4 regions of the Enterobacter hormaechei subsp. xiangfangensis genome follow, and region 3 is predicted to be linked to each of the others. Evidence: predicted binding sites of a transcription regulator. Region 3 holds the regulator's gene; each other region holds the start of a gene.

Region 1 (5,768 bases), 990 kb from region 3:
AGGGCGAACGGCCAGAAAAAGTCGCTCCAGTGGAGTGTGCCGTTAAATACCAGATAAAGGATTTCAACGGTTCCGACAACAATGTGCGTGGTATCGGCGAGTGCGATAAGCCAGGTCATCAGGATAATCACCACGATTTTCGCGCTGCCCGCTGAGGGGAACATCCACACCATAGTGGCGATGATCCAGCCGGAAATTATAGCATTAGAGAACATTTCAACCGGCGTGTTTTTCATCACATCCATGCCAATTTTCACAAATGCGTCGCGGGTCGGTTCATCAAATATTGGCATATACTCGAACGCCCAGGCGGCTATACCCGTACCGATGAGGTTCCCCAGCAGCACGACGCTCCACAGGCGCATCAGTAAACCGAAATTACCGAGGGTCGGATTTTGCATGACGGGCAGTACGGCAGTGACGGTATTCTCCGTAAAAAGCTGCTGTCTCGCCATAATGACGATAATAAAGCCGAACGTGTAGCCTAAATTTTCCAGCAAAAACCCGCCCGGTACGCCTTCCAGCTGAACGTGAAATATCCCTTTGGCGAGCAAAGAGGCGCCCATTGACAGACCGGCTGCAATGGCTGACCACAGCAGGGCCATCGCGTCGCGCTCCATCTCTTTTTCCCCGTCCTGGCGAATATGCTCATGAATAGCCATGGCGCGTGACGGCAGGCGATCTTCGTCGACTTCTATCTCTTCTCCCCGGTCTTTCTCCTCACTTTCAATCTCAAGTTCTTCATTGTTCTCGCCAATTTTTTCTTCGTTAATGTCTTTCATAACAGCTCCTTCGGGGTAATTGCTCATTTAAGCGTAGCGGCTTTTAGCGCCTTGCCCGTGGGGATGCTCTTAAATTGCTGTAAATGGCAATAAAGGTGAGACATCTCTTTCAAAGCCAATATAAAATTGCCAGCGAAACGAATTCTGAAAGACAGGCTATGCTGAAATTAGCGTGATGACGCGAGCGGGTCGTCATTGTCCTCGTAGACATCGGTAAGCGTGCTGTTACAATCACTTGCACGTTTCAGGCGGAGCATCACCGGCTCCGTCACAGATGGCATTCAACGATAGCCATATTGAACAGGGAGAAATTTATGAAGCTTCGGCTGTCGGCGCTTGCGCTGGGCGTAACAATGCTTGTGGGCTGCGCCAGCTCTGGCGAGCAAACGGGACGCTCCGATCCTCTCGAAGGATTTAACCGTTCAATGTACAGCTTTAACTATAATGTGCTGGATCCGTATCTGGTTCGTCCGGTTGCCGTGGCATGGCGTGACTACGTTCCGCAGCCGGCGCGTAACGGGCTGAGCAACTTTACCAGTAACCTGGAAGAGCCAGCGGTTATGGTCAACTACTTCCTCCAGGGCGACCCGTATCAGGGGATGGTGCATTTCACCCGCTTCTTCCTGAACTCCCTGCTGGGTATGGGCGGCTTAATTGATGTCGCGGGCATGGCGAACCCGAAATTACAGCGTGAACAGCCGCACCGTTTCGGCAGCACGCTGGGGCATTATGGCGTAGGTTATGGGCCGTATGTGCACCTGCCATTCTACGGCAGCTTTACCGTGCGTGATGATGGCGGCGACATGGTGGATACGTTGTATCCGGTGCTGTCATGGCTCACCTGGCCGCTGTCGATTGGTAAATGGACCGTGGAAGGAATTGAAACACGTGCGCAACTGCTGGACTCTGACGGTCTGCTGCGTCAGTCTTCCGATCCGTACATCATGGTCCGCGAGGCCTACTTCCAGAACCATGACTTTATAGCCAACGGCGGTAAGCTGAAGCCGGAAGATAATCCGAACGCGAAAGCCATCGAGAACGAATTAAAAGATATCGATTCGGAATAAATAAAAAAGGTGAGCGATGCTCACCTTTTTTAATCGTGTTGGAATTAGAACGCGTAGTTGAAGTTGGTACCAAACAGCCAGGCTTTACCTTCAGAGGTAAACTCGTAAGGGCCTTCCTGGAAGGTCACTTTCTGTCCATGCATGTACGACACGCCCGCGTCGATAGAGGCATTCTCGTTGAACGCGTAGGTTGCCCCCGCACTCACCCAGAAACGGTCCTGATCCGGAATGGAGATAGAACGCTTATCTGCCGGTACCGGGCTGTCATCAAATGCCACGCCAGTACGGAACGTCCAGTTGTCATCCATATAATAGGTCGTACCAAGTGCGATACGGTAAGCATCGTGGAAGCTTTCGTCTTTATAGAACAGCGTCTGGCCGTTGCTGCCGGTGGCTTTCAGCTCCTGGAACTGGCTCCAGCTGGTATACGCGAGGCTATAGTGAATAGCCCACTGCGGCGCAACGCGGTTATAACCTGACACTTCCCACATTTCTGGCAGATGCAGTGACAGTGAACCCGGTACGGTTTGATTCGAGGTACCCCATGGAATGGTGGTGCCTGCGCCCGGTACCATACCGTTGACTGGGCTCAGGATGCCGCTTTTGTAATCGCCATCGAAGTCAATCTTCACTTCTGAGCGGTAGGTCAGACCCCAGCGGTTGTTTTTATCCAGTTCATACAGGATACCGGCGTTCCAGCCGTAGCCCCATTCATCGCCTTTCAGGCTGGCAATTTTATTGCTGTTTTTCGGCAGCGCAGCAGTTTGCTCCCCGGAGTAACGCTCGATTTTTGCATCGGCGTAGACAGCATCAAAGCCCAGACCAAAGCTCCAGTTATCGTTCAGACGATATGCGCCGCTCAGGTTGAGGTTCAGGGTCGTCAGGTCGGTTTTACCGCCGTATTCCCCGGCCGGATAGTTGTTATTGAACTCCGTTGCCAGGCCATAGTTAGAGGTGACAGAGGCACCCCAACCAAACTGTTCATTGATTGGCGCAACAAAGTGCAGGTTAGGCACCCACGCGGTCGGCGCAATGTTATCCGCCTTCAGATCTGCGCCGGTGAACTGAGATTTGCCAGAAATATTGACATCAGGATCGATGTAAACCGCACCGGCAGAGAAGGTAGGGCGATCAAACATCATGATCAGCGCCGGGTTACGGCTCGCGTTGCCTGCGTCATCGGCAATCGCACCTTCCCCGGAATACGCACGGCCAAGGCCAGAGGAAGAAAATTCGTTTAACTGGAAGCCCGCTGACCAGGCGGACGTTGAGACGATTGCCACTGCAACTGCTAAAGCAGTTTGTTTGAACAGGGTTTTCTGGCTCATGACCATAACCTCATTGAGTTATTTTTATTCAATAATTGTTACATACCGTAACAGGAGCGCGAAGTGTAGGGTCTGAGGTATGACTTACAAATCAGACCAGTGGCGAGAGTATAGGTCTGACCAGCTGGGATGTTGCAAGTTTGTTTATTAATATTTTCAGATATGTTTCTTGAAACGAGATCTGGTTGGCAAAATTGTGACCAGTGCGATTCCTCTGAAAAGGGGAATTTTGTTTTAGATCATTTTTTAGTGTGATATTGCTCACTTATCCGATTTTGCGCCATTAACGGCTGGAGGGGGCTCGTCCGGGGGCGTAAAATAGACGCATCGTGTTTATCTCGCGCCCTGCGCGAATACAGAGGAAATTGAGCTATGAGTAAATGCAGTGCTGATGAAACCCCGGTTTGCTGCTGTATGGATGTTGGCACCATTATGGACAACACCGATTGCACCGCCTCTTACAGCCGCGTATTCCCTAACCGTGCTGAAGCGGAAGAGACGCTGGCCGCGCTGAGCCAGCGCGCGCGTGAAGTCGAATCCGATCCGTGTGAAATCAAATCCACCTTCACGGAAGTGGAAGGCGGCGTGCAGCTGGATATCGACTTTGTGTTCGCCTGCGAAGCAGAAACGCTGATCTTCCAGTTAGGCCTGCGTTAATACTTTTTGCACGGGCCTATGATCGTGTAGGCCGGGTAAGGCAACGCCGCAACCCGGCAACAAATCTCACAAATGCCTCTGCCATGCAGGGGCATTTTCTTTTTCTTCTCTGTGCCTTAGCTCGCAATTTTTCGCTTCCCCGATTGGCTCAATGTAAAAAAATAGTTAAGACTGTTATCAGGTCAGACCACTTAATGTGCGCGCAAAATTTTTTTACAGGGGAGTGTTATGAGTCAGGCATTACCGCTTATCACCCGACACGGTGACCGCATTGCCATTATCAGCGGGTTACGTACGCCGTTTGCGCGTCAGGCAACCGCGTTTCACGGTATACCGGCAGTCGATCTGGGAAAAATGGTAGTGGGGGAGATGCTGGCTCGCAGCGAGATCCCGCCAGAGGTTATTGAGCAACTGGTTTTCGGCCAGGTGGTGCAGATGCCGGAAGCGCCCAATATCGCGCGTGAAATCGTGCTGGGCACCGGCATGAATGTTCATACCGACGCCTACAGCGTCAGCCGCGCCTGCGCCACCAGTTTCCAGGCGGTGGCGAACGTGGCGGAAAGCCTGATGGCGGGGACCATTCGCGCGGGGATCGCCGGCGGCGCGGATTCCTCCTCCGTGCTGCCCATCGGCGTCAGCAAACAGCTGGCCCGCATCCTCGTGGATGCCAACAAAGCTCGCACTACCGGTGCAAAGCTTAAACTCTTCTCGCGTTTACGCCTGCGTGACCTCATGCCCGTGCCACCTGCCGTTGCTGAATACTCCACCGGCCTGCGTATGGGCGACACTGCCGAGCAGATGGCAAAAACCTACGGTATTACCCGCGAACAGCAGGATGCACTGGCGCATCGCTCGCATCAGCTCGCTGCGAAGGCCTGGTCGGAAGGCAAACTTGCCGACGAGGTTATGACGGCTTATATCCCGCCTTTCCGCGAACCGCTGGTGGAAGATAACAATATCCGTGGCACCTCGACGCTGGAGGATTACGCAAAACTGCGCCCGGCGTTTGATCGTAAACATGGCACCGTTACGGCGGCCAACAGTACGCCACTGACGGACGGTGCCGCCGCCGTGATCCTGATGACGGAATCCCGGGCGAAAGAGCTTGGCATCACACCGCTGGGCTATTTGCGTAGCTACGCCTTTACCGCCATTGATGTCTGGCAGGACATGCTGCTCGGTCCGGCCTGGTCCACGCCCCTGGCGCTGGAGCGTGCGGGGTTGACGCTGGCTGACTTAACCCTGATCGATATGCACGAAGCCTTTGCCGCACAAACCCTGGCAAACATTCAGCTGCTGGCAAGCGAGCGCTTCGCGCGCGATGTACTGGGCCGCGCCCACGCGACCGGCGAAGTGGATCAGAGTAAGTTTAACGTGCTTGGCGGATCCATCGCCTACGGCCATCCATTTGCGGCGACCGGCGCGAGAATGATAACCCAGACTTTGCACGAGCTGCGTCGCCGCGGCGGCGGTTTTGGTCTCGTTACCGCCTGTGCGGCGGGCGGCCTGGGTGCAGCAATGGTTCTGGAGGCTGAATAATGGAAACGACATCTGCATTTAACCTGGCTGTTCGCCTTGATAACGTGGCTGTTATCACCATTGATGTACCCGACGAAAAGATGAACACCCTGAAGGCCGAGTTCGGCGTTCAGGTGCGTGCGATGCTCAGACAGATCCGCGAAAACAAAGCGATACGTGGCCTGGTATTTATCTCGGCAAAGCCGGATAACTTTATTGCCGGGGCCGATATCAACATGATTGCCCGGGCGAAAAGCGCTCAGGAAGCAGAAGACCTGGCGCGTCAGGGGCAGCAGGTAATGGCGGAGATCCATGCGCTGTCGATACCCGTTGTCGCTGCGATCCACGGGGCCTGCCTGGGCGGTGGGCTTGAGCTGGCGCTGGCCTGTCACAGCCGCATTTGTACCGACGATGCG
Region 2 (5,768 bases), 1.1 Mb from region 3:
CGACCACACCGGGCGGGAAGCGGTGATGTTCAGCTCGATACTGCGCGCGCAGGTGTCGCTGGCGTGGGTGATTGGCCCCCCGCTTGCCTACGCGCTGGCGATGGGTTTTGGCTTTACGGTGATGTACCTCAGCGCAGCCGTGGCCTTCGTGGTATGCGGCGCGATGGTCTGGTTCTTCCTGCCCTCCATGCGTAAAGAGCCGAAAGTGGCGACTGGTACGCTGGAAGCTCCGCGACGCAACCGCCGCGACGCACTGCTGTTATTCATTATCTGTACGCTGATGTGGGGAACGAACAGCCTCTATATCATTAATATGCCGCTGTTTATTATTGATGAGCTGCATCTGCCGGAGAAGCTGGCCGGGATCATGATGGGAACCGCCGCGGGGCTTGAGATCCCCACCATGCTGATTGCGGGCTATTACGCGAAGCGCTTCGGCAAGCGCTTTTTGATGCGCGTCGCCGCCGTAGCCGGGCTGCTGTTTTATGTCGGTATGCTGACGGTTCATACGCCAGCCCTGCTTCTGGCTTTACAGCTGCTGAACGCCATTTACATCGGTATTCTGGCCGGTATCGGCATGCTCTACTTTCAGGACCTGATGCCGGGTCAGGCAGGCTCTGCCACCACCCTTTATACGAATACCACCCGCGTGGGCTGGATTATTGCAGGCTCACTGGCGGGCGTTGTGGCTGAAATCTGGAACTATCATACGGTGTTCTGGATTGCGCTGGTGATGTGCGTCATGACGCTGAGCTGCCTGACGCGGATCAAAGACGTTTAAGGCGCGGTGAGCGCTTCCAGCTCAAGCAGATAAGTGATGGCCTGCTGCCGCGTACTGCCGCACATTTCGGCGGTTGGCTGGAGCCCGGAGCACACCTTCGGGCGCAGGGGCGAGCCAAAGATCATGCACAGGTTAGTGTCAGAGAGCTGAACGCAGCGGGTATTGGCAGGCTTGCCCTCCGGCATGCCTGGAATGGGGCTTGAGATGGACGGTGCGGTACAGCACGCGCCACAGTCGGAACGACAATCCATACATGCTCTCTGTTGGTGGCAGATGCCCGCGCAGTCGGGCATTGCGCGCACAGTAACACCTTTTATGTATTGATAGCAAAACCCACGAATTCCGCTTGCCTGAAAGGCCGCGCGCGAGTAATTTGGCGCGATATTTTTTACCTCCCGTAAACAGGATTACTGCAATGCCAAGAGCGAACGAAATTAAGAAAGGTATGGTACTGAATTACAACGGCAAACTGCTGATTGTGAAAGATATCGACATTCAGGCACCCAGCGCCCGTGGCGCAGCAACGCTGTACAAAATGCGTTTCTCCGATGTCCGCACCGGCCTGAAAGTGGAAGAACGTTTTAAAGGCGACGATATCGTCGATACCGTAACCCTGACCCGTCGCTACGTTGATTTTTCCTACATTGACGGCAACGAATACGTGTTCATGGATAAAGAAGATTACACCCCGTATATCTTCACCAAAGATCAGATCGAAGAAGAGCTGCTGTTTATTCCTGAAGGTGGAATGCCGGACATGCAGGTGCTGACCTGGGATGGCGTGCTGCTGGCGCTGGAGCTGCCGCAGACAGTTGATCTGGAAATCGTTGAAACGGCACCGGGCATCAAAGGCGCGTCTGCAAGTGCGCGTAACAAACCGGCTACCCTGACTACCGGTCTGGTCGTACAGGTGCCAGAGTACCTGTCGGCGGGCGAGAAAATCCGTATCCATATCGAAGAAAAACGCTATATGGGTCGTGCTGACTGATTGTGGCATTTGCCGGGTGGCGGCTACGCCTTACCCGGCCTACAAAAACACAAAAACCGGCCTCAGAGCCGGTTTTTCGTAGGCCCGGTAAGCGTAGCGCCACCGGGCAATGAGACTTAAAGAAGTTCAGGATACTTCGTCATTTTCAGCGCCAGCTCTATACCGCGCACTTCCGCCATCCCTTTCAGACGGCCAATCGCCGAATACCCTGGATTCGTTTTCTTGCGCAGATCGTCCAGCATCTGGTGCCCGTGATCCGGACGGAACGGGATAGGACGAACATCTCCCGCCTGCTTACGACGAACCTCTTCAGAGAGAATGGCATCCACCACCGCAACCATGTTCACGTCGCCGCCAAGATGGGCTGCTTCGTGGAAGGTTTTTGGATTCTCTTCACGGCAGGTTGCACGCAGGTGGGTGAAATGAATGCGATCGCCGAAGGTTTCGATCATCCGCACCAGATCGTTATCCGCCCGCACCCCATACGAGCCCGTACACATGGTAAAGCCGTTGTAGATGCTATCCACCGTCTCTTTCAGCCACTGCATATCTTCAATCGTAGACACAATACGCGGCAGGCCGAGGATAGGACGCGGTGGATCGTCCGGATGAACCGCCAGCCGCAAGCCGACTTCTTCTGCCACCGGCACGATAGCGCGCAGGAAGTGCGCCATGTTTTCACGCAGCTGGTTTTTATCGATATCGCCATATTCCGCCAGGCGCGCGCGGAACTGATCGAGGGTATAGCCCTCTTCCGCCCCCGGCAGGCCCGCGATGATATTGCGAACCAGCTTCTCAATGTCCGCTTCACTGGCGGCATTGAACCACGCCAGCGCCTGCTGCTGCTCTTCGGCGGTGTAGTCTGCTTCCGCACCCGGACGCTTCAGAATGTGCAGCTCGAAAGCCGCAAAAGCGATTTGATCGAAACGCAGCGCCTTCGAACCATCGGCCATTACATATTCCAGGTCGGTACGCGTCCAGTCCAGAATCGGCATAAAGTTGTAGCAGACGGTATCAATACCGCAGGCTGCCAGGTTACGAATGCTCTGCTGATAATTCGCAATCCAGGTATCACACTCACCGGAGTGGGTTTTGATATCTTCGTGAACCGGAATACTTTCCACAACAGACCAGGTTAACCCCTTCTCTGCCAGTTGAGCCTGACGCTTTTGGATTTCCTCCACCGGCCACACCTGACCGTTCGGAATATGATGCAGCGCCGTGACCACACCCGTTGCGCCAGCCTGACGCACATCATCAAGAGAAACCGGATCGTTCGGCCCGTACCAACGCCAGGTTTGTTCCATTGCCCCACCCTCTCAAGTTGTTATACCAATATGTGTTACCTCAATGACGACTACCATACATGTTTAATCGAAGTGGTCAATACAGCGCGTGACATTGATTGATCAAACTCACATAACAGGGATATTTACGGCTTACCAATTTAATTTGTTGTCATATAACTTTACACTGGCATTGTTAATTAATGGTTAATCAGGTGTGTACTACATGAAGACTATTGCCTCCACCGCGCTTCCTGCTCATGTCCAGCAGCCCCGCTACGATCGCGAGCAGTTACGCTCCCGCATCGTCCATTTCGGTTTTGGCGCGTTCCACCGGGCGCATCAGGCGTTGTTAACAAACCGGGTACTGAATGCCAGAGGAGGCGACTGGGGAATTTGTGAGATTAGCCTCTTTAGCGGCGATGTCCTTATGGGCCAGCTCCGGGCGCAGGATCATCTGTTTACCGTGCTGGAGAAAGGTGCCGAAGGCAATCAGCCCATTATTATCGGTGCGGTAAAAGAGTGCCTTAACGCCAAACTCGACTCGCTGGCAGCCATTATTGAGAAATTCTGCGAACCGCAGGTGGCAATTGTCTCCCTCACCATTACCGAAAAAGGCTACTGCATCGATCCGGCGACGGGAAAACTGGATATGCAGAACAGCCGTATCCTGCACGATCTCGAGCATCCGTCTGAACCACATTCCGCACCGGGTATTCTGGTCGAAGCGCTTCATCGCCGCCGCGAGCGTGGCCTGCCGGCGTTTACCGTGCTCTCCTGCGACAATATTCCCGACAACGGCCACGTGGTGAAAAATGCCGTTCTCGGCATGGCCGGAAAGCGTTCCGCAGAGCTGGCCGCATGGATCGAGGCGCACGTGAGCTTCCCTGGTACCATGGTCGACCGAATCGTGCCCGCCGCCACCGACGCCTCACTCGCGGAAATCACCCAGGAACTTGGCGTTGAAGATCCCTGCGCCATCAGCTGTGAACCGTTCATTCAGTGGGTAGTAGAAGATAACTTTGTCGCCGGGCGTCCGGAATGGGAGGTTGCAGGCGTACAGATGGTTGAGGATGTCCTGCCCTGGGAGCAGATGAAGCTGCGGATGCTGAACGGCAGCCACTCCTTCCTGGCGTATCTGGGCTACCTTGCCGGCTACGCGCACATAAATGAATGTATGCAGGACGACAGCTTCCGCGAGGCTGCCCGCAGGCTGATGCTGAATGAGCAGGCCCCTACGCTGCGCATCACCAACGTTGATCTGACAGCCTATGCTGACAGCCTGCTTGACCGCTTCGCCAATCCGGCCCTACAGCATCGTACATGGCAAATCGCCATGGACGGCAGCCAGAAGCTGCCTCAGCGCATGCTGGATGGGATCCGCATGCATCTTGAGCGTAACACCGCCTGGCCATTACTGGCGCTGGGGGTGGCGGGCTGGATGCGCTACGTCAGCGGTACGGACGAACAGGGCAACGCCATTGACGTCCGCGATCCGCTGAGCGACAAGTTTCAGGCCATTGTCGCCACCAGCAGCGACGCAGAACGCGTTAGCGCCCTGCTGACGTTAAATGAAATCTTTGGCGACAACCTGCCGCAAAACCCTGTCTTTGTCGAGGCAATTACCGGCGCGTACCAGCGCCTCGTCCGGCTCGGCGCGCACCAGGCCGTTATCGAAACGTTAAAAATTTAGCGATTATTGCGTTTAAGGCGAACGGTTTTACGCTCCGTTCGCCCTCCCTCTTCTCAATGCCCGATTTTTTCGTCAGGATGATAGGTAGTTGTTACTACATCACAATTATTTATCGGAGCGCACGTGACCAAAACCAACCTGATCACCGGTTTTCTCGGCAGCGGTAAAACTACGTCCATTCTGCATTTGCTGGCCAATAAAGATCCGGCGGAAAAGTGGGCCGTGCTGGTCAACGAATTTGGCGAAGTCGGCATCGACGGCGCGTTGCTCGCCGACAGCGGCGCGATGGTGAAAGAGATCCCGGGCGGGTGTATGTGCTGCGTGAATGGTCTGCCGATGCAGGTCGGGCTGAATACGCTGCTGCGTCAGGGCAAGCCGGACCGGTTGCTGATTGAGCCTACCGGGCTGGGTCATCCTAAGCAAATCCTTGATTTACTGACCGCCCCGGTCTACGAGCCGTGGCTTGAGCTGCGTGCGACGCTTTGCCTGCTCGACCCCCGCCAGCTGCTGGATGAAAAAACGATCAACAACGACAATTTCCGCGACCAGCTCGCCTCGGCAGATATTATCGTGGCGAATAAATCCGATCGCGCGACGGCTGAGAGTCAGGCCGCGTTCGAGTCCTGGTGGCAGCAGGCTGGCGGTGGACGTCAATACGTGCAGACCACCCAGGGCAACATTGATGGCGCCCTGCTCGATCTTCCCCGCCTCAACCAGACGCAACTGCCTGCCAGCGCAGAGCATTCGCATAGCCACGGCGCGAAGCAAGGCCTGGCTGCACTGAGCCTGCCGGAACATCAGCGCTGGCGTCGAAATTTGAACAGCGGTCAGGGGCACCAGGCCTGCGGGTGGATCTTCGATGCCGATACGGTTTTCGACACCATTGGTATACTGGAATGGGCGAGACTGGCGCCGGTTGAGCGGGTAAAAGGGATCATGCGCACTCCGGATGGTCTGGTGCGCATTAACCGTCAGGGCGAGGATTTCTTTATTGAAACCCAGAATGTCGCGCCACCCGAC
Region 3 (5,768 bases):
CAGACGACGCGCTTTCTCACTGCGTCGGGTGTTCCATTGCCGGGTGGGTGTTTGCCCAGATAACATTATTAACCTCCTGATTCAGCACATCATTCTGATTTGCTTAACGTTGAGTAAAGTGTGCGCTCTGGTGAGAAAGGCATCAATTAAGCGTAGAGGCAAATCATTAGCCTGAGAGTAATAATCAAGGTAAATATTTGTGATCGGGATCAGTTCATGTTTCGGAAAAACGGGCTAAACGGGGTACAATTCGGAAGGTATAGTTAATTTCTGACAAGAATCAGCATCGCCCTTATGACCCAAATCATTCCCTCAGACTTCGACATTGCAGCCGAAGAGAGCGCAGAGTTCGTGCCCATGCGCGGTGTGGCTAACCCTCACCTGCAAACCATGCTGCCGCGCCTGATCCGCCGCAAGGTACAGTTCACCCCGCACTGGCAACGCCTGGATTTGCCGGATGGCGACTTTTTGGATCTCGCCTGGAGCGAAGATCCGGATCGGGCCAGACATAAACCCCGTCTGGTAGTGTTTCACGGTCTGGAAGGCAGCCTGCACAGCCCTTACGCACACGGACTCATTGAGGCGGCGAAAGCCCGCGGCTGGCTTGGGGTGGTGATGCATTTTCGCGGATGCAGCGGCGAGCCTAATCGTCAGAAACGCATTTATCACTCGGGTGAAACCGAGGACGGCACCTGGTTCCTGCGCTGGCTAAGAGACAATTTCGGCGAGGCGCCAACGGCAGCGGTGGGGTATTCGCTGGGCGGCAATATGCTGGCCTGTCTGCTGGCGAAGGAGAGCGACGCCGTACCGCTGGATGCGGCGGTGATTGTCTCTGCGCCGTTTATGCTGGAGCAGTGCAGCTATCATATGGAAAAGGGCTTTTCGCGAGTGTACCAGCGCTACCTGCTCAACCTGCTGAAAGCCAACGCCGCGCGCAAGCTGAAGGCCTATCCGGATACGCTGCCTGTGACGCTGCAACAGCTCAAACGCGTGAAGCGCCTGCGCGAGTTTGATGATTTGATCACCTCGAAAATTCACGGTTTTGCCGATGCGATTGACTATTACCGTCAGTGCAGCGCCATGCCTTTACTGAATCAAATCACGAAACCCACGCTGATTATCCACGCCAAAGACGATCCGTTTATGGATCATCACTCGATCCCGGCGCCCGATCATCTGCCGGCCAACGTGGAGTATCAGCTCACCCAATTCGGGGGACACGTCGGTTTTGTCGGCGGCACGCTGCGTCGGCCAAAAATGTGGCTTGAGACGCGTATTCCCGACTGGTTAACGGCCTATCTGGACGGTAAAAAATGATTATTCCCTGGCAGGATCTCTCTCCCGACACGCTCGATAATCTGATTGAAAGCTTTGTCTTGCGCGAAGGCACCGATTATGGTGAACATGAACGTTCGCTTGAACAAAAGGTCAACGATGTTAAGCGCCAGCTTAAAAGCGGCGACGTGGTGCTGGTATGGTCCGAACTGCATGAGACGGTCAATATCATGCCCCGCAACGCGTTTCATGGCTGATCTTTACACTTTTCCAGTCAGGGAGTTGCTATGTCTGCCAGACATCCGGTTATTGCCGTTACGGGTTCGAGTGGGGCGGGAACCACTACCACCAGCCTCGCCTTCCGCAAGATCTTCGCCCAGCTTAACTTACGGGCGGCCGAGGTAGAAGGCGACAGCTTTCACCGCTACACGCGCCCGGAGATGGATATGGCCATCCGCAAGGCGCGCGATCTGGGTAAACACATCAGCTACTTCGGCCCGGAGGCCAATGACTTCGGCCTGCTGGAGCAAACCTTCCGTGAATACGGGCAAAGCGGTACCGGGCAGTCCCGCAAGTATCTCCACACCTACGATGAAGCCGTGCCATGGAACCAGGTCCCCGGCACGTTCACGCCCTGGCAGCCGCTGCCGGAACCGACTGACGTGCTGTTTTACGAAGGATTGCACGGCGGCGTGGTGACGCCTCAGCACGACGTGGCGCGCCACGTGGATTTGCTGGTGGGGGTGGTGCCGATTGTTAACCTTGAGTGGATCCAGAAGCTGACGCGTGACATGAGCGAGCGCGGCCATTCGCGAGAGGCGGTCATGGACTCGGTGGTGCGCTCCATGGAAGATTACATCAACTTCCTGACGCCGCAGTTCTCCCGAACCCACATTAACTTCCAGCGCGTCCCCACCGTGGACACCTCTAACCCGTTCGCTGCAAAAAGCATCCCGTCGCTGGACGAGAGCTTTGTGGTGATCCACTTCCGCAACCTGGAAGGCATTGATTACCCCTGGCTGCTGGCGATGCTACAGGGTTCGTTTATTTCGCACATGAATACGTTAGTGGTGCCCGGGGGAAAAATGGGGCTGGCAATGGAACTTATCATGACACCGCTGGTGCAGCGGCTGATGGAAGGAAAGCAAATCGCGTGAACATGTTCCCTCTCCCCGTGGGAGAGGGTTAGGGTGAGGGCATCAACACGCACGATGCCCCAATAATTAAGCCTCTATCACTTCATACGAATGGGTGATTTTTACCGCTTTCTCCAGCATTAACGCCACAGAGCAGTATTTCTCCGCAGACAGGTCAACCGCACGCGAGACCGCCGCATCCTTCAGTTCTTTGCCAGTGACGATAAAGTGCAGATTAATATGCGTGAACAGGCGTGGCGCCTCTTCGCGACGTTCTGACGTCAGCTTCACTTCACAATCGGTCACGTCATGACGGCCTTTTTGCAGGATCGACACCACGTCGATCGCGCTGCATCCGCCCGCCGCCATCAGCACCATCTCCATCGGGCTTGGCGCTTTATCGCCGGAGTTGCCATCCATCAAAACCTGGTGCCCGGAAGCAGACTCGCCCAGGAACGTTAACCCTTCAACCCATTTCACACGCGCTTGCATATTCACTCACTCCAACGTTGCATTTTTTATGACAGATTACGTGTACGTTACATTTCTCGCAACGGAAGGCGACCTGCGTCATGCTGAAGCGAGACACCAGGAGACACGCGGCGAAAGCTATGCTAAAACACTCTGGATGCTACAGTAATACATTGACGTTACACATGTATGCAGAGGACATCAAACTTTACTGGCTGCGAAACGTTACGACAGCCGACTTCCCAGGTATGGGTAAGAATTCGATTGCAACCCCAGAGTCCGGATGCATCTTATGACTCTGGTGACAGCTTATAACAGAGGATAACAGCGCATGGTGCTTGGCAAACCGCAAACAGACCCGACTCTCGAATGGTTCTTGTCTCATTGCCACATTCATAAGTACCCATCAAAGAGCACGCTGATTCACCAGGGTGAAAAAGCGGAAACGTTGTATTACATCGTTAAAGGCTCGGTGGCCGTGCTGATCAAAGATGAAGAAGGGAAAGAGATGATCCTTTCTTATCTGAACCAGGGCGATTTTATCGGTGAACTGGGCCTGTTTGAAGAAGGCCAGGAACGTAGCGCCTGGGTTCGTGCAAAAACAGCATGTGAAGTGGCTGAAATTTCTTATAAGAAATTCCGTCAGCTGATTCAGGTCAACCCTGACATCCTGATGCGTCTCTCTTCCCAGATGGCACGCCGTCTGCAAGTGACCTCTGAGAAGGTGGGTAACCTCGCCTTCCTGGACGTAACCGGTCGTATCGCGCAGACGCTGTTGAACCTGGCGAAACAGCCAGACGCCATGACCCACCCTGACGGTATGCAAATTAAAATTACCCGCCAGGAAATCGGTCAGATCGTCGGCTGCTCCCGTGAAACAGTGGGCCGTATCCTGAAGATGCTGGAAGATCAGAACCTGATCTCCGCCCACGGTAAAACCATCGTGGTTTACGGGACCCGTTAATTCCGGTCAAACGGCGTGCCGCCGCAGGGTGGCACGCCGTTTTTGTCTCTACTCCTCATGTGGCGCAGGCTGATCTATCACCCGGAAGTTAACTACGCACTGCGACAAACGCTGGTGTTGTGTCTTCCCGTGGCCGTGGGCCTGATCCTCGGACATCTTCAGCAAGGCCTGCTGTTTTCCCTCGTGCCCGCCTGCTGCAACATTGCCGGTCTGGATACGCCGCATAAACGCTTTTTTAAACGTCTGATTATTGGCGGCTGCCTGTTTGCCGGCTGTAGCCTTGCCGTACAGCTCTTACTGGCCCGCGACATTCCTCTGCCTCTGATCCTGACCGTGCTGGCGATGACGCTCGGCGTCACCGCCGAAATCAGCTCGCTACACGCCCGCCTGCTTCCCGCGTCGCTGATTGCCGCCATCTTCACCTTAAGCCTTGCAGGCAACATGCCGGTGTGGGAGCCATTGCTAATCTACGCCCTCGGCACGCTGTGGTACGGGCTGTTTAACTGGTTCTGGTTCTGGCTGTGGCGGGAACAGCCGCTGCGCGAATCCCTGAGCCTGCTCTACGTGCAGCTTGCTGAATACTGCGAAGCAAAATACACCCTGCTCACTCAACATACCGACCCGGAAAAATCCCTGCCGCCGCTACTGGCGCGCCAGCAAAAAGTGGTGGATCTGATCAGCCAGTGCTATCAGCAGCTGCACATGCTTGCCGCCAACAAAAATCATGAATACAAGCGGCTGCTGCGAATCTTCCAGGTCGGGCTGGATTTGCAGGAGCATATCTCCGTCAGCCTTCATAATCCGGAAGAGGTGCAAAAGCTGGTGGAGCGCAGCCATGCAGAAGCGGTGATCCGCTGGAACGCGCAGACCGTCGCGGCCCGCCTGCGGGTGCTGGCTGACGATATCCTCTATCACCGCTACCCGACGCGCTTTAACATGGACAAACAGCTCGGCGCGCTGGAAAAGATTGCGCGTCAGCACGCGGAAAACCCGGTCGGGCAATTTGCTGCCTGGCATTTCAGCCGCATCGCCCGGGTGTTACGTACCCAGCGCCCGCTTTATGCGCGAGACCTGATGGCCGATAAGCAAAAACGGCTGCCGCTGCTGCCCGCGCTCAAAAGCTATCTTTCACTGAAATCTTCCGCCCTGCGCAATGCCGCGCGGATCAGTGTGATGCTGAGCATCGCCAGCCTGATGGGGATGGCCCTGCACCTGCCGAAACCCTACTGGATCTTAATGACCGTACTGTTTGTTACCCAGAACGGCTATGGCGCCACGCGGGTGCGCATTCTGCATCGGGCGGGCGGTACGATGGCGGGGCTGATTATCGCGGGCGTGACGCTGCACTTCCACGTGCCGGAGGGCTATACCCTGGCCGGTATGCTGGCAATCACGCTGGTGAGCTATCTGATTATCCGCAAAAACTACGGCTGGGCGATGGTGGGCTTTACGGTGACGGCGGTGTATACCCTTCAACTGCTCACGCTTAACGGGGAACAGTTTATTATTGCCCGTCTGGTCGATACGCTGATTGGCTGCCTGATCGCCTTTGGCGGCATGGTCTGGCTGTGGCCGCAGTGGCAGAGCGGGCTGTTGAGGCAGAACGCCCACGACGCGCTGGAAGCTGACCAGCAGGCCATTCGTCTGATCCTGAGCGATGACCCACAGCCCTCTCCGCTGGCCTACGAGCGAATGAAGGTCAACCAGGCGCATAACGCCCTGTTCAACTCCCTTAACCAGGCCATGCAGGAGCCGGGCTTTAACGCGCACTATCTGGCTGACATGAAGCTGTGGGTCACGCACAGCCAGTTTATCGTCGAGCACATCAATGCCATGACGACGCTGGCGCGGGAGCACACGATGCTGACGCCGGATCTGGCGCAGCGCTATTTGCAGTCGTGTGAAATTGCGTTGCAGCGCTG
Region 4 (5,768 bases), 170 kb from region 3:
GTCGGCCTCCGAGCAGTATGGCGTGCAGCAGGCTCTGAGTATGTCGCTGGTAGGTGATAAGGCGAAAGTGCGTCACGGGCTGGAGTCGGTGCTGCGTGAAACCCAGGCGGATGAGATTATGGTTAACGGCCAGATTTTCGATCACCAGGCGCGTCTGCATTCGTTTGATTTGGCAATGCAGGTGAAAGAGGAGTTGGTGGGGTAGTTTTTTGCTATGCCCGGTGGCGCTTCGCTTACCGGGCCTACGGGATCGCGTAGGCCGGATAAGGCGTAGCCGCCATCCGGCACAAAAACTTACTGATATACCGGCAACAGGTTAAAACTCGACAGCACGTGGACCACCGCGTTGCCGATACCAAATACCAGAATCAGCGCAATCATCGGCTTTCCGCCCCAGACGCGGAATTTCGGGCTGCCGAAGCGCTTACGTGATTTGCGCGCCAGCAGCGCCGGTACAATCGCCGCCCAGATGGTGGCCGCCAGTCCCGCATAGCCGATGGCGTACAGGAAACCGTTCGGCCACAGCAGGCCGCCCACAATCGGCGGCAGGAAGGTCAACAGCGCCGTTTTGAAGCGCCCCGTCGCAGAGTCATCAAAACCAAACAGATCCGCCAGGTAGTCAAACAGGCCCAGCGTCACGCCGAGGAATGAACTCGCCACCGCAAAGTTCGAGAAGACCACCAGAAGCAGATCCAGGCTGCGGCTGTTCAGCACGCCGCCCAGCGCCTGTACCAGCACATCAATGTTACCGCCCTTCTGCGCAATGCCGATAAATTCCGGACGCGGGATGTTACCCATCGTCCCCAGCAGCCAGATCACATACAGCGCCAGCGCCAGCAGCGTGCCGTAAACCAGGCATTTCACGATGGTGCGCGGATCCTTGCCGTAGTACTTCATCAGGCTCGGTACGTTACCGTGGTAGCCAAACGACGCCAGACAGAACGGCAGGGTCATCAGCAGGTACGGCGTATAAGAGGTGTTCGTTTCGGCAACGTTAAACAGCGTGGCCGGCGTGACGTGCCCCAGCAGGCTGCCGAAGGTAAGAAAGAAGGTGATGACCTTTGCGCCCAGCACGATTGCCGTCATGCGGCTGACCGCTTTGGTGCTCATCCAGACGATAAACGCCACGCCCAGCGCGAAGCAGAGACCCGCCAGACGCGCCGGAACGTTCAGCGACATCTCTGAGAAGGTGTGATGCAGAATCGACCCGCTCGCTGAAATGTACGCGTAGGTCAGGATATAGAGTACAAACGCGATGGACAGCCCGTTCACCAGGTTCCAGCCTTTGCCCAACAGATCCCGGGTGAGGGTGTCGAAGCTGGAGCCAATGCGGTAGTTCAGGTTTGCTTCAAGGATCATCAGCCCGGAATGGAGCATGCAGAACCAGGTGAAAACCAGCGCCGCCAGCGACCAGAAGAACCACGCACCGGACATGACCACAGGCAGGGAAAACATCCCGGCACCAATGATGGTTCCGCCGATGATCACCACGCCGCCAAGCAGCGAAGGTGACGTTTGGGTGGTGGTTAGTGTTGCCATGCGGCCTTATCTCCAGTGAAAAATGTGGTTCTGCATTTTAGTGTGTTGCACTGTACCAGTACAAGAGTACAAAAGGAATAAAAAAAGCCCCGATAGCGACTATCGGGGCTGTATATTTTACTTTACGTCAGAAGCGAAAGGCTTACGCGTCACCGAAACGACGACGGCTGGCACCTTCTTCACGGCGTGGACCACGGTTTTCGCGGCGCTCGCCGGAGAAACGACGGCCTTCACCACCGCGACCTTCGCTGCGACCGCCTTCACGACGCTCGCCACCGAAACCGCGACCACCGCCACGACGTTCGCCGCCACGGTCAGGACGTGGCTGTGCATCGCCCAGCAGCTGCATGTTCATCGGCTTGTTCAGGATGCGGGTGCGAGTAAAGTGTTGCAGTACTTCGCCCGGCATGCCTTTTGGCAGCTCGATGGTGGAGTGGGAACCGAACAGCTTGATGTTACCAATGTAACGGCTGCTGATGTCGCCTTCGTTAGCGATCGCGCCAACGATGTGACGAACTTCAACACCATCATCACGGCCCACTTCAATGCGATACAGTTCCATTTCGCCAGCGTCACGACGCTCGCGACGTGGACGGTCTTCACCACCACGCTCTGGACGGTCACCGCGTGGACCACGGTCGTTACGGTCGCCACGACGTTCGAAACGATCGTCACGGTCACGGAACTCACGCTTAGGACGCATCGGCGCATCAGGTGGCACGATCAGGCTACGTTCGCCCTGCGCCATTTTCAGCAGTGCTGCGGCCAGGGTTTCCATGTCCAGCTCTTCGCCTTCAGCGACAGGCTGGATCTGGGACAGCAGCGCACGGTACTGATCCAGATCGCTGCTTTCCAGCTGCTGCTGTACTTTCGCGGCGAATTTTTCCAGACGGCGTTTGCCCAGCAGTTCTGCGTTTGGCAGCTCAGCTTCTGGAATGGTCAGCTTCATCGTGCGTTCAATGTTACGCAGCAGACGACGCTCGCGGTTCTCAACGAACAGCAGCGCACGGCCTGCACGACCCGCACGACCGGTACGGCCGATACGGTGAACGTAAGACTCGGAGTCCATTGGGATATCGTAGTTTACAACCAGGCTGATACGCTCAACGTCCAGGCCACGTGCTGCCACGTCGGTTGCAATCAGGATATCCAGACGACCGTCTTTCAGACGCTCCAGAGTCTGCTCACGCAGGGCCTGGTTCATGTCGCCGTTCAGCGCTGCGCTGTTGTAGCCGCTACGCTCCAGGGCTTCAGCCACTTCCAGGGTCGCGTTTTTGGTACGTACGAAGATAATCGCCGCATCAAAATCTTCCGCTTCCAGGAAACGGACCAGCGCTTCGTTTTTGCGCATGCCGTATACAGACCAGTAGCTCTGGCTGATGTCCGGGCGAGTGGTCACGCTGGACTGAATGCGCACTTCCTGCGGCTCTTTCATGAAGCGGCGGGTAATGCGACGGATCGCTTCTGGCATAGTTGCAGAGAACAGAGCGGTCTGATGACCTTCCGGGATCTGCGCCATGATGGTTTCTACGTCTTCGATGAAGCCCATACGCAGCATTTCATCGGCTTCGTCCAGTACCAGGCCGCTCAGTTTAGAGAGGTCCAGGGTACCGCGCTTCAGGTGATCCAGCAGACGGCCCGGCGTACCGACAACAATTTGTGGGCCCTGGCGCAGGGCGCGTAACTGCACGTCATAACGCTGGCCGCCGTACAGGGCTACCACGTTTACGCCGCGCATATGTTTAGAGAATTCCGTCATGGCTTCAGCAACCTGAACAGCCAGTTCACGGGTTGGAGCCAGGACGAGGATCTGCGGCGCGCGCAGGTCCGGATCAATGTTGTTCAGCAGCGGCAGCGAGAATGCTGCGGTTTTACCGCTACCAGTCTGGGCCATGCCCAGCACGTCACGACCAGAAAGCAGGTGTGGGATACACTCAGCCTGGATCGGAGATGGTTTTTCGTAACCCAGATCGTTAAGGGCTTCAAGGATAGGAGCCTTCAGGCCCAGATCTGCAAAAGTGGTTTCGAATTCAGCCATGTAGTACAAGTGCCTCGATATTAATGGCGGCCAGTCTACTTAGCTCATCGTGAAAATGATTAGCAATTTTCATTGAAAAGTGTGAACCGGCTCAAATTAGGTGTATTGACGAACAACAACGCCCTCACCAGTGAAGGTGATGGCAATCAAAAGATTACGGGCTGATGTTTATGTCGTCAGCTATTGCTGGTCCGATTCTGCCAGGTCGTCTTGCTCCTGGCCCAAGAGCGATAATTCCAACAATGCATAACGGTGCTCAACGAAGTTATGTACGTTGTTAGCAACCGCTAATTTGAACAGTGCCGTAGCGCTGTCCATATCCCCCAGACTTAGGTAGTACTTACCTAAATAGAAGTTGGTTTCACTGAGATGCTCAGCGAGCGAGGTGTTATCCGTTGCGTCCGCCTTGAGGCGTTCCATCAGCGTTGCTTCGCTAATGTTGCCCAGGTAGAACTCGACAATGTTCCATCCCCACTGTTCCTTGTCCGATTTCTCGAAGCGCTGTTTCAGTGCTTCTTTGGCCTGCTTCTCATCAAGCTTCTGCTCAACGATGTAAAGCCACAGGCTGCGGAAAGGATCATTAGGATCGTCTTGATAAAACGCCAGCAGATCATCTTGCGCTAACTTATCACGTCCGCCGTAATACAATGCGATACCGCGATTCAAGTGCGCGTAGTTGTAAGTTGGATCAAGCTCAAGTACAGAATCAAACGCTTCATAGGCAGCATCAAAATTGCCTGCCTGCGTTAAATAAATGCCTAAGTAATTGAATACTTCAGGCATATCAGGTCGAATCGCCAGCGCTTGTGAAAAATCATTTCGCGCCAGTGCCCTCAGACCGAGACTATCATACAACACTCCGCGCTCATATAAAAGCTGTGCGCGTTCGTCATCGGTTAAAGCCCGACTGGCAAGTATTTGTTCCATGCGTGCCAGAATGACTTCCTGCTGCAAAGTCGGTTGCAATGGCACTGCGAGGACTTCGCTCTTACGCCAGGCAGAGTTGCTGCATCCTGCCAGCGTTAAAGCTGTCGCAACGAAACACCAGCGCAAAAAAGGCTTCATTTCCCACTCCCGAAGACAACTATTGGATGAACGTCCTGTCCCCCGGCGGCTTAACAAGGCGTCCTGCCTGATAATAAGCCCTCCGCCTGCGCGGAGGGCAAATGGCAACCTTACTCGCCTTGCTGTTCAGCAGCCGGAGCTTCCGGCGCCGCAGCAGGCTGAGACTGCTCGGTTGCTTCTTTAATGCTCAGACGGATACGGCCCTGGCGGTCAACTTCCAGAACTTTCACCGGTACTTCCTGACCCATTTGCAGGTAATCGGTCACTTTCTCAACGCGCTTGTCAGCGATCTGAGAGATGTGTACCAGACCTTCTTTACCGCCACCGATGGCAACGAATGCGCCAAAGTCAACGATACGGGTCACTTTACCATTGTAGATACGGCCCACTTCGATTTCTGCCGTGATCTCTTCGATACGACGGATAGCGTATTTCGCTTTCTCGCCGTCGGTTGCTGCGATCTTCACAGTACCGTCATCTTCGATTTCGATGGTGGTGCCCGTTTCTTCGGTCAGTGCACGGATAACGGAACCGCCCTTACCGATAACATCTTTGATCTTGTCTGGATTGATCTTGATGGTGTGAATACGCGGAGCGAATTCAGAGATATCACCGCGTGGCGCGTTGATAGCCTGTTCCATCACGCCCAGGATGTGCAGACGCGCACCTTTAGCCTGGTTCAGAGCAACCTGCATGATCTCTTTGGTGATACCTTCAATTTTGATATCCATCTGCAAGGCAGAGATACCGTCGCGGGAACCCGCCACTTTGAAGTCCATATCACCCAGGTGGTCTTCATCACCCAGAATGTCAGACAGAACAACGTAGTTGTCGCCTTCTTTCACCAGACCCATTGCGATACCCGCAACGGCGGCTTTAATTGGCACGCCTGCATCCATCAGCGCCAGAGAAGCGCCACACACGGAAGCCATGGAAGAAGAACCGTTGGATTCAGTGATTTCAGACACCACACGTACGGTGTACGGGAATTTGTCTGCTTCTGGCATCACTGCCAGCACGCCGCGCTTCGCCAGACGACCGTGACCAATTTCACGACGCTTCGGTGAGCCAACCATACCGGTTTCGCCCACAGAGTACGGAGGGAAGTTGTAGTGGAACAGGAAGC

Evidence for each region. The regulator CRP, encoded in region 3, controls carbon source genes, mostly activating them, when cyclic AMP is high. The targets are predictions, from matches to a motif close to ATGTGANNNNNNTCACAT.
Region 1: the regulator CRP is predicted to act here: its motif matches at 3,427-3,444, upstream of BFV63_RS15435 (YfcZ/YiiS family protein).
Region 2: the regulator CRP is predicted to act here: its motif matches at 3,173-3,190, upstream of uxuA (mannonate dehydratase).
Region 4: the regulator CRP is predicted to act here: its motif matches at 3,657-3,674, upstream of yrbN (protein YrbN).

What each region holds. Positions count from the first base shown of each region.
Region 1 is NZ_CP017183.1:3,234,722-3,240,489, reverse strand. Features, by position in the region: gene BFV63_RS15450 (formate/nitrite transporter family protein) at 1-782, opposite strand, end outside; gene mlaA (phospholipid-binding lipoprotein MlaA) at 1,097-1,849, shown strand; gene fadL (long-chain fatty acid transporter FadL) at 1,894-3,177, opposite strand; gene BFV63_RS15435 (YfcZ/YiiS family protein) at 3,550-3,834, shown strand; gene fadI (acetyl-CoA C-acyltransferase FadI) at 4,063-5,373, shown strand; gene fadJ (fatty acid oxidation complex subunit alpha FadJ) at 5,373-5,768, shown strand, end outside.
Region 2 is NZ_CP017183.1:3,096,630-3,102,397, forward strand. Features, by position in the region: gene setB (sugar efflux transporter SetB) at 1-781, shown strand, start outside; gene BFV63_RS14810 (YkgJ family cysteine cluster protein) at 778-1,032, opposite strand; gene yeiP (elongation factor P-like protein YeiP) at 1,197-1,769, shown strand; gene uxuA (mannonate dehydratase) at 1,886-3,076, opposite strand; gene BFV63_RS14825 (mannitol dehydrogenase family protein) at 3,282-4,748, shown strand; gene BFV63_RS14830 (CobW family GTP-binding protein) at 4,872-5,768, shown strand, end outside.
Region 3 is NZ_CP017183.1:4,228,885-4,234,652, forward strand. Features, by position in the region: gene mdcA (malonate decarboxylase subunit alpha) at 1-66, opposite strand, end outside; gene BFV63_RS20295 (hydrolase) at 295-1,317, shown strand; gene BFV63_RS20300 (YheU family protein) at 1,314-1,532, shown strand; gene BFV63_RS20305 (phosphoribulokinase) at 1,563-2,432, shown strand; gene BFV63_RS20310 (OsmC family protein) at 2,499-2,903, opposite strand; gene crp (cAMP-activated global transcriptional regulator CRP) at 3,214-3,846, shown strand; gene BFV63_RS20320 (YccS/YhfK family putative transporter) at 3,904-5,768, shown strand, end outside.
Region 4 is NZ_CP017183.1:4,054,894-4,060,661, forward strand. Features, by position in the region: gene BFV63_RS19340 (luciferase-like monooxygenase) at 1-205, shown strand, start outside; gene mtr (tryptophan permease) at 295-1,539, opposite strand; gene BFV63_RS19350 (DEAD/DEAH family ATP-dependent RNA helicase) at 1,682-3,577, opposite strand; gene yrbN (protein YrbN) at 3,570-3,650, opposite strand; gene nlpI (lipoprotein NlpI) at 3,758-4,642, opposite strand; gene pnp (polyribonucleotide nucleotidyltransferase) at 4,753-5,768, opposite strand, start outside.